DNA from 4 places in the Blastococcus deserti genome. Region 2 is predicted to be linked to each of the others. Evidence: riboswitches for the same ligand, from Rfam matches in the RefSeq annotation. Region 2 holds a riboswitch; each other region holds the start of a gene.
What was found. A riboswitch is a leader RNA that binds a small molecule or an ion and turns the genes downstream of it on or off. The one in region 2 is predicted to bind cyclic di-AMP.
Positions count from the first base shown of each region.

Region 1: linked by a shared signal. The riboswitch ahead of ACFSHS_RS04900 (aggregation-promoting factor C-terminal-like domain-containing protein) and the one ahead of ACFSHS_RS21845 (transglycosylase family protein) in region 2 are both predicted to bind cyclic di-AMP.
Region 3: linked by a shared signal. The riboswitch ahead of ACFSHS_RS20855 (C40 family peptidase) and the one ahead of ACFSHS_RS21845 (transglycosylase family protein) in region 2 are both predicted to bind cyclic di-AMP.
Region 4: linked by a shared signal. The riboswitch ahead of ACFSHS_RS22590 (VldE C-terminal domain-containing protein) and the one ahead of ACFSHS_RS21845 (transglycosylase family protein) in region 2 are both predicted to bind cyclic di-AMP.

Region 1 is NZ_JBHUHP010000004.1:11,838-14,023, reverse strand. Features, by position in the region: gene ACFSHS_RS04905 (DUF72 domain-containing protein) at 1-399, opposite strand, end outside; gene ACFSHS_RS04900 (aggregation-promoting factor C-terminal-like domain-containing protein) at 644-1,417, opposite strand; cyclic di-AMP (ydaO/yuaA leader) riboswitch at 1,628-1,792, opposite strand; gene ACFSHS_RS04895 (class I SAM-dependent methyltransferase) at 1,901-2,186, opposite strand, start outside.
Region 2 is NZ_JBHUHP010000030.1:394,163-396,348, reverse strand. Features, by position in the region: gene treY (malto-oligosyltrehalose synthase) at 1-499, shown strand, start outside; cyclic di-AMP (ydaO/yuaA leader) riboswitch at 791-954, shown strand; gene ACFSHS_RS21845 (transglycosylase family protein) at 958-1,554, shown strand; gene ACFSHS_RS21840 (ABC transporter permease) at 1,662-2,186, opposite strand, start outside.
Region 3 is NZ_JBHUHP010000030.1:199,022-201,207, forward strand. Features, by position in the region: gene ACFSHS_RS20850 (BTAD domain-containing putative transcriptional regulator) at 1-557, opposite strand, end outside; gene ACFSHS_RS20855 (C40 family peptidase) at 648-1,157, opposite strand; cyclic di-AMP (ydaO/yuaA leader) riboswitch at 1,190-1,279, opposite strand; gene ACFSHS_RS20860 (hypothetical protein) at 1,709-1,927, shown strand; gene ACFSHS_RS20865 (maleylpyruvate isomerase family mycothiol-dependent enzyme) at 2,069-2,186, shown strand, end outside.
Region 4 is NZ_JBHUHP010000019.1:35,849-38,034, forward strand. Features, by position in the region: gene ACFSHS_RS17720 (maleylpyruvate isomerase family mycothiol-dependent enzyme) at 1-545, shown strand, start outside; gene ACFSHS_RS22590 (VldE C-terminal domain-containing protein) at 681-1,190, opposite strand; cyclic di-AMP (ydaO/yuaA leader) riboswitch at 1,223-1,318, opposite strand; gene ACFSHS_RS17730 (TVP38/TMEM64 family protein) at 1,723-2,186, opposite strand, start outside.

The DNA of each region.
Region 1 (2,186 bases), on a different contig from region 2:
CCGCATCCACGGCGGCAGGCAGGACAGGAAGTGGTCCAGCCGGGCGTCGTCGCGCTGGTGCGCCGGGTGCAGCTGCACCAGCAGCACCGCCCGCCGGTCGCCCAGCTCGTGCCACGCCGAGGTCAGGCGGGGGAGCCACGGTTCCGGCGCGTACAGGCGCTTGGCGTGGGTCAGGCCGCGCGGCGCCTTCACCGAGAGCTGGAAGCCCGGCGGCAGGCGCCGCCGCCAGCCCGTGAAGCTGACGTCGCGCGGCCAGCGGTAGAAGCTGGCGTTGAGCTCGACGGTGCCGAACCGGCGCACGTAGTGGGCCAGCCGGTCCCGCGCCGGGGTGCCCGGCGGATAGAGGACGCCGTCCCAGTGGTCGTAGCTCCAGCCCGACGTCCCGACGTGCACGCTCACGGGACGGCGCTACCCCGCTCCTGCGGTGTTCCTCCCGCATTCCCTGTCCTGCACGACACAGAAAGCGGGAGGAACACCCCGGAAGCGAGGACGGACGGCCGCCCTGCAGGGCCCACTGCGGCCTGCGAGGGGCCCGTCCAGAGGCTCACCGCGAGCATCCGAGCGGCAGGGTGACGTGCTGGAACGGCCCCGCTGCAGGGAACGGTCGCGAGCCTGCGAGCGGTGGGGGCAGCGGGGTCCTTCCTCAGTACCAGCCCTTGGACTGCGAGTGGCTCCACGCGGCGCACGGCGAGCCGTACCTGTCCTCGATGTAGATGAGGCCGGCGTCGATCTGCCGGTAGCCGTCCGAGGTCTTGGCGATGCCGGTACTGGCCCACGTCGAGTCGAGGAACTGCGGGATCCCGTACGCGGTGCTGGTCGGGTTCTGCGCGTTCGGGTTCCAGCCGCTCTCCTTGCCCCACAGGTTCTCGAGGCACGAGAACTCGCCGGCGCTGCCCACCTTGCTCATCGCGTACTCCTTGTAGGAGCCCTTGGGCGCGGTGGCGGCGGACGTGCCCTGCCCGGGACGAGCGGCGGCGGCCTCGGCCTCGGCGGCGCGAGCCGCCTCGATGCGGGCGGCCTCGGCGCGGGCGGCCTCCTCGGCGGCGACGCGGGCGGCCTCCTCGGCGGCGATGCGGTCCCGCTCGGCCTGGTCGGCGGCGGCCTGCGCCTCGGCGGCCGCGGCGCGCTCGGCGTCGCGCTCGCTCCGGCTGGCGGCCAGCTGCTCGAGCGGCGCGACGATCTCGTCGCCGGCGACCGGTGCCGGCTGGGCGGGGATGCCCAGCTGCGCGGCCACGCTCACCGACTCCATCGAGGCGGCGTCCGCGGCGGGCTCACCGGCGGTGAGGACGTTGACCATGAGCGCCCCGGCGGCCGCGACCCCGAGGTAGAGAGCCGGGCGGCGGCCGCCCAGGGGCGGGCGGGTGCCGGACGGGCGGAGGGCCCGGGCGGACGAGGACAGCGTGGTGCGGAGGTTCATGAGGGGCCTGTGCTCCGGATGACAGGGCGCGGCGGACCGGCCGGGCGCGCGAGGGCGCGGGCGGTCCACTGCGAGAGGGGCGAGGGGCAGCGCCGGCGGGCGGGGAGCCCGGCGGACGAGGGTCAGCGCAGGCGGGTCCCGCGCGGCGATCCGTACCGGCTGCTGCTGCGTGCAAGGTGTGCCCGAGGGCGCGCCATGCTGCGGCTCTCCGTTTCTTCCGTGGGCCGCCTACCGAGTTAGCTGACGGATTCGGGCGGGAAGCGGCCCTACCCGCCCCGAGCGGTGCTCGGAGCAGGATTCACCCCAGTACTGCGGTGGGTCCCCGGCTCGCCCGCACTCCAGGGGAGCGTCAGGGCGACTCGGCGGCGTCCGGCGCGGCCGCCCCGGATGGGGCGGTAACCGTCCGGCCGGACTGGCCCAACGTAACCGCCGTTATCGAGTCGTGACAATGCCGGATCGGCGTGACGCGTGTCGCCCTCCCGGTCAGGGCAGCCGCCAGACCGTCGTCCGGCGCACCTGGGGCCCCTCGGTGTCGGGCACGTCGTACGTCGCCACGGCGGCCAGCCGGTCGGTCGGCACGTAGGGCCGCCCCGGGTCGCCGAGGTACACCTCGGCGCCCCTCGCGCGGGCGGCCTCGAGCCAGGGCAGCACCCGCTCGCTCATCACGCGGTCGTAGCAGACGTCACCGGCAAGGACGACGTCGACCGCGGGCGATTCCTCCCCCAGCACGTCACCGAGGACGGCGACCGGCGGGAGGCCGTTCACCTCG
Region 2 (2,186 bases):
GAGCCAGAAGCTGCTGCAGCTGACGATGCCCGGCGTCCCGGACGTCTACCAGGGCACCGAGCTCTGGGACTTCTCCCTCGTCGACCCGGACAACCGCCGCCCGGTCGACTACGCGCTGCGGGGAAAGCTGCTGGCCGACCTCGACCGTGGCGAGGTCCCGGCGGTGGACGAGACCGGCGCGGCCAAGTTGCTGGTGGTGTCCCGGACGCTGCGGGCCCGGCGCGACCACCCCGAGTGGTTCGCCGGGTACGAGCCGGTCGAGGTCACCGGATCGGGCGCCGAGCACCTGATCGCCTTCGACCGCGGCGGGGTGGTCGCCGTGGCGACCCGTCTGCCGGTCAAGCTGGCCGCCGAGGGCTGGGGCGACACGGCCCTGCAGCTGCCCAACGGCGCCTGGCGGGACCTGCTCACCGGTGAGCGGCTCGTCTCCGACATCGCGGGGGTGGCCGCCGACGTGCTCCTGACCCGCCTGCCGGTGGCCCTGCTGGTCCGCGACTGAGAAAGGACCCCGTCCTCCCCACCCTTCGCAGGCTCAGGGTGGGGAGGACGGGCCTCGACCACCGCTCGCGAGCTCGCGGCGGGCCCCTGCACGGCGGCCTGACGGGACGCAGCGCGGTCGCCCGCGAACGGGGCGAGGTCGTGCCCCGGCGTGGCGGCGCCACGCCGGGGCGAATCGCCCGAATTCGTTCCGTCCGGCGGGCCGGGTGCCCCAGCGACCTCTAGCGTCGTCCGGGCGCCCGGGCCTTCCCGGCCGGGCGCGAGGCCCGGACCGCCCAACCCCGTCCGCCGGAGCCTGCATCCGACCTCACCCAGGACGGGGGCGGGGGACCCACTTTCCCGGCGCGCACGCGCGCGCCTCGGGGTGAAGCCGCACCGTGCGCTCCACGCACGGCGGCCGGGCACCGATTCGCCCGAACCCGACAGCTCACCTCGCCGGCGGTGATCGGAGGATCACCCATGTCCGAGCACTACTCGATGACGCGCGCCCTCAACCGTTCCATCCGCGGGGGCGCCGTACTCCTCGGCGCCGCGGCGATCGGTGTCGGTGTGTTCGCCGCGCCGGCTGCGGCGGCAGAGCACAACTGGGACGGCGTCGCCGAATGCGAGTCCGGCGGCAACTGGAGCATCAACACCGGCAACGGCTACTACGGCGGCCTGCAGTTCAGCCAGAGCACCTGGGAGGCGTACGGCGGTCTGGAGTTCGCGCCGCGCGCCGACCTCGCGACCAAGGAGCAGCAGATCGTGGTCGCCGAGCGCACGCTGGACGGCCAGGGCGTGGGCGCCTGGCCCACCTGCGGTAAGTACCTGACCGAGAACACGGCCGCCGCCCCGGCCGAACCCGCGGCGGCACCCGCGCCGGCTCCGGCCGAGCCCGCCGCTCCGGCGTCCACCTCGTCCTCGGGCGGCACCTACACGGTCCAGCCCGGCGACACCCTGGCCGAGATCGCCGCGGCCCAGGGCGTCGAGGGTGGCTGGGAAGGCCTGTGGGCCCTCAACCGCGACACCGTGAGCGACCCGGACGTGATCTACGTGGGTCAGCGCCTGAAGGTCTGAGAAAGGACCTCCTCGCCCCCGCTGCTCGCACGCTCGCGGCGGGACCCTGCGAGGAGGCCGTCCTGCCCCCGCTGCCAGCGACCTGGTGGCGGGGGCGGGGGGCCTCCTCAGAACCGGATCGCGTCGATCACCTTCGCGCGGACGGCGATGATCGCCGGCAGCAGCCCGGCCAGCGCGCCGACCGCGGTCGCCGCCACCATGCCCTCCACCGCGGCCGCCACCGGGAAGCCCGGCATGTCCGCGATGGGGATGCCGTTGTTCAGCAACCGCTCGAGCGGCAGATTGCGGACCAGCACGATCGACGCGCCCACGGCGAACAGTCCCGCCAGGGCGGTGGCGCAGACGCTCTCGAGCATGACGGCGGCGAAGATCCGGCCCGACGTGGCGCCGAAGCTGCGGCGGACGCCGATCTCGCGGATCCGCTGCCGGACGGTGACCAGCCCGATGTTGAGCACGCCGAGACCACCGAGGATCAGCACCACCGTGCCCGCGCCCCGGATCGCCAGGCGCAGCATCGCGATCGTCTGCTCCGCCCCCTGGGGGTCCATCCGGTAGGCGTCCACCTGCACCCCGGGCAGCTGGAGCTGCAGGTCGTGCCGCACCGTCTCGATCACCTGGTCGGCCTGCTCGGC
Region 3 (2,186 bases), 200 kb from region 2:
ACGGCGACCGCACGACCGAGCTCGAGGTCGGCGTCCGCCCGGCTCTCCCGCGCGACCAGCCGCAGCTCCTCCAGCCGGGCGACTTCCGGGGCGGCCCACGACGTGTCGGCGACCTCGGCGTAGGCGGGCCCCGACCAGCAGGCCAGGGCGTCGTCCAGCAGGCGGCGACGGACGGCCGCCGGTTCCCCCTGGGCGCGGGCGAGGAGGTCCTCGAACCGCCAGGCGTCCACCGCCTCCCGGGGGAGCTGCAGGGCGTAGCCCGGCGGGCGGCTGACCAGCGTCGCGGCCGCGGTGCGCGTGCGGCGGCCGGGTTCGAGGGCGCGGCGCAGGTGCGACACGTGCACCTGCAGGGACGCGAGTGCCTTGGGCGGCGGCTCGCCCTCCCACAGGTCCTCGATGATCCGGTCGGTCGAGACGACGTGGCCACCGGCCACGGCGAGCCGGGCGAGGACCGAGCGCTGCCGTGGCCCACCCAGCGCGGCGGCGGCACCGCCGACGGTCACCCGCAACGGCCCCAGGACCGACACCTCGACCGGCGGGACGTCAGGGGCAGCCATGGCGCGCGAAACCTAACCCACACCCCGGGGCCGGCGGGAGCACATCCGGGTGGGCGGGTGCCCCGGCCGGGCGGCCGGGGCACCCGTGCGTCAGGCGACCCTGCGGGCCGAGACCGCGCCCGGCATGTTCGCCAGGTCCACGACCTTGACGACGTCGCCGGACGTCGGCGCGTGCACCATCTGCCCGTTCCCGATGTACATCCCGACGTGGCTGACCGGGCTGTAGAAGAACACCAGGTCACCCGGCTGCAGCGCGTCCAGCGACACCGGCGTGCCCAGCTCCGACTGCATGCGCGACGAGTGCGGCAGCTCCACGCCGGCCGCCGCGTAGGCGTACTGCGTCAGCCCCGAGCAGTCGAACGAGTCGGGGCCGCTCCCGCCCCAGACGTAGGGGTCGCCCTGCTGGGCCAGCGCCGTGTCGACGGCGACCTGCGCGGCGGGGGTCGCCGCGGCGACCGGTGCCGCCGCGACCGTGGCGGTGGTGGGAGCGCCCGAGGAGGCCTGGGCCGGCAGGGGGCTGAGCGCGACCCCCGCACCGGCGACGAGCACGACGGCGGCGCGGCGGAGCGAGCGGGACATGGGCATGGCTGTAGTCGTCATCGACGACGTTCTCCTGTTCTCCTGTGCCGCCTACCGAGTTAGCTGTCGGGTTCGGGCGGGGAACTCGCCCGGCGCGGCCGATCGGCGCGCGCTTCACCCCGGTACTTCGGTGGGTCCCCGGTCCGGCGCCCGCTGCTGCGGGAGGCCGGTTCGGCGGCGTCCGGCGGGAGTCACGAGGTGCGTGACGAGGGGGGCCCGCTCGGACGGCGAAGACGCTAGGGCGCGGCGCGGAGGTCCGCAGAGGCGCGCGAACGGGTCGGCGGAGCCCCGCTGCCGACGCGGGGAGAGCACCTTCCCGCGGCGCCGCCTCCCTGACCTGGTCCGATCCCGGTGCGCCCCGGAGCAGGGCGGGCTGTTACGCGCGGTAACGGTTGCCGTACGTAATCGGTGCCCGAGCGGCGCGGCGGAACGGTGGGTGACCGACGCCGCCAGGCAGCGCCGCCGGCACTCCCGACGGACACGCCCGGGACGCGTCGTCCCGGGTTGCGCCGGCGCCCTCGCGGCTATCACCGGGGAGCCAGTGCGCGACTCCGACGAACGGGAGTGGAGCGATGACCGAGACCGGACGTCCCTACGGCGGCGTCAACGACCCGGGCCAGGACGAGGGCCTGCCCGGGGAGCGGCCCGAGAAGGGACAGGTGACGGCGGACGACGACCAGTCGCCGCGGGCGGCGCAGGGCGGCATGTCCGGCGACGTCACCCATGTCCCGGACGGCGGCGCCGACAGCAAGGCCGCCGGCGGACCGGACCCGACCGGCCCCACGGGCTGACCCGCACCGCCCCGGAAGCTATGGCGATGACCGGGGTTCGAGGTGCTGCGACACGGGTGCGGCTCACTCGGGTCCCGTGCGGCTCGTGACCCCGTCCCGCGGGCGATCGCTCGGTGCACGACCGGGCTAGATTCGGCGACCGTGACGACGACCCCCGCTTCCGAGCAGGCGCTCCGCTGGTGGACCGAGGGGGAGCGCGTCGTGTCGCGCCTCGTCCACGAGTTCAGCGACGAGGAGCTGTCCGCGGAGTCGCACCTGC
Region 4 (2,186 bases), on a different contig from region 2:
AGCCGGAGGACCTCGACACCGCGCTCACGGTGTCCGTCGTCGGCCGGATCCCCCTGCTCAGCGTCGTCCTCGGGCAGGCCTACGAGCTCGCCGTCCACGCGCTGGACCTGGTGTCCTGCGGGGCCGCTCCCCCGCCGGCCGACGTGCTGCAGTCGGGCCTGGCGGCCCTCGCCGACGTCACCGGCGCGCTGGCCGCGTCGATGGACATCTCCGGCCGGGTGACCCTGGCGACGCCCGACGGCGGCTGGGCCCTCGCCTCCGACGGCGGCGGATGGACCGTGCAGCGGGTGGCTCCCGGGCGGCTCGACGGCCCGGCGGTGGAGGCTCCGGCCGAGCTGCTGCTGGACGCGGCCTCCGGCCGGGTCAACCCCGTCCTGGCGGTCGCGCTGCGCCGGCTGAAGGTCCACGACGTCGCCGGGCTGCTCCAGCTGGCGCCGATCGTGCAGGCCGCGCCGGGCATCCCCGGCGGGCCGATCCTGCAGCTGGCCGCACGGACCGTCGGCGGCGCCGGGGGCGTGCTCGGCCGGCTCTTCCGGAAGGGCTAGGAGGTCGGTGCACAGGTGCGGTGACGGCGCGGGGCGTCAGAGGGGCATCTGCACGGCCTCAGCGCCCCTGCCCGGGGCCGGGCAGGGGCGCTGGTGCCTGCTCGCGGGTTCAGCGGCCCCGGGCGAGCACTCGGGTCATCCGGCGGGGAGGAACGCCACGTGCGGATGGTCCATGTGGTTGGCCGTCGGCGATCCGCGGTCTTCCATGGCTCGCCACGAGCCCGTGGAGACGAGGTAGATCCGCTGCTGCCAGATCACGTACTCGACGCGGAACCGGGCCGCGTTGTCGATCACGTACTGGGTGAGGGCGTCCCCCTTGGCCCGGTCCTCGTAGACCATGAAGTCAGCGGCGCGGCCCTGGGTGGGACGGTGATCGGCGCGGGTGTACACCGTCGAGACGTCGAACCGCTCCGTGACCTCCTTCACGACGGGTCGGACGTGCGGGTCCCACATGCTGTAGGGGCTGGAGGTCGGGGTCGGCCTCTCCGAGGGGGCCGGCGCTTCGACGGCCGGGGCTGAGCCTGTCTGGTTGGCCTGGGCGGGCACGGACGTGAGGGCTACCCCGGCGCCCGCGAGAAGTGCCACCACGGCACGCCGACCGCGAGGAAGGGACCGGCGGGGAGTGGGCATGCGACCAGCCGTCATGACGACGTGTCTCCTGTTCTCCGTGGCCGCCTACCGGGTTAGCTGACGGGTTCGGGCGGGGAACTCGCCCGGCACGCCCCGGACGCGTCCGGGCGTGCTTCACCCCACTGCTGCAGTGGGTCCCCGGCCCGGGCGCCGGCCTTCTGCCCGCGCCCGGCTGGGCGGCGTCCGACGGGTGTCACCGCGGTTCGGTGACGGATGTAGGCCCGTGCGGACCGCGACGACGCTAGGTCCGTGGCCGGAACGGGACAAAGGGACGCAGTGGGCCGGAAAGACGCCGATCGCCGGCGAGCGGCCCCCGTACTCGCAGGGTGTCGGCCCCATGGCTCGCCGTGGTGCTCGTGGCGTCGCTGCACCGATGCGCAGAGTAGTTGGAGCCGTGTCGGCCGACGGCAGCGCGGCAGCACACAGCGAGACGGCCGGATGACGTTCAGCACGCGGCTCCGGCACGGCGCCCGTGCGGGTCGGAGGGCGGGACGGGGGCTCGTGTCACCGCACGGAGGCGGCCGCCCGCGGGCACCGTCCTCTTGATCTAGGCGACAGGCACCGGCCCGGAGCCGGCGATCCGGCGCCGGCGCCGCCATGCGAGGGCCACCAGCCCGACCGCCACGAGCGCGACCACGGCGACCGGGACGACGGTGACCGTGGTCGCCCAGGCCGCGAGGAGCCCCGCCGAGGCCCCGACGCCCACCTGCACGACGGTGCTGGGCACCAGCCCGATCGCGGTCGACAGCGCGTACGGGCCGAGCCGGACGGCGGTGAGGCCCGCGCCGTAGCTCAGCACCACGAACGGGACGACGGGCATGAGCCGTCCGACCAGCAGGGGCCAGAACCCCCGGTCGACCATCAGCCGGTCGACGCGCGCGAGCCGCCGGCCGGCCAGCCGGGTGACGGCCGGCCGGCCCAGCGCCCGGCTCAGCCCGAAGGCGGCCAGCCCGCCCAGCAGCCCGCCGGCGAGGGCCACGGCGAGCCCGGGGCCGAACCCGGCGACGACCC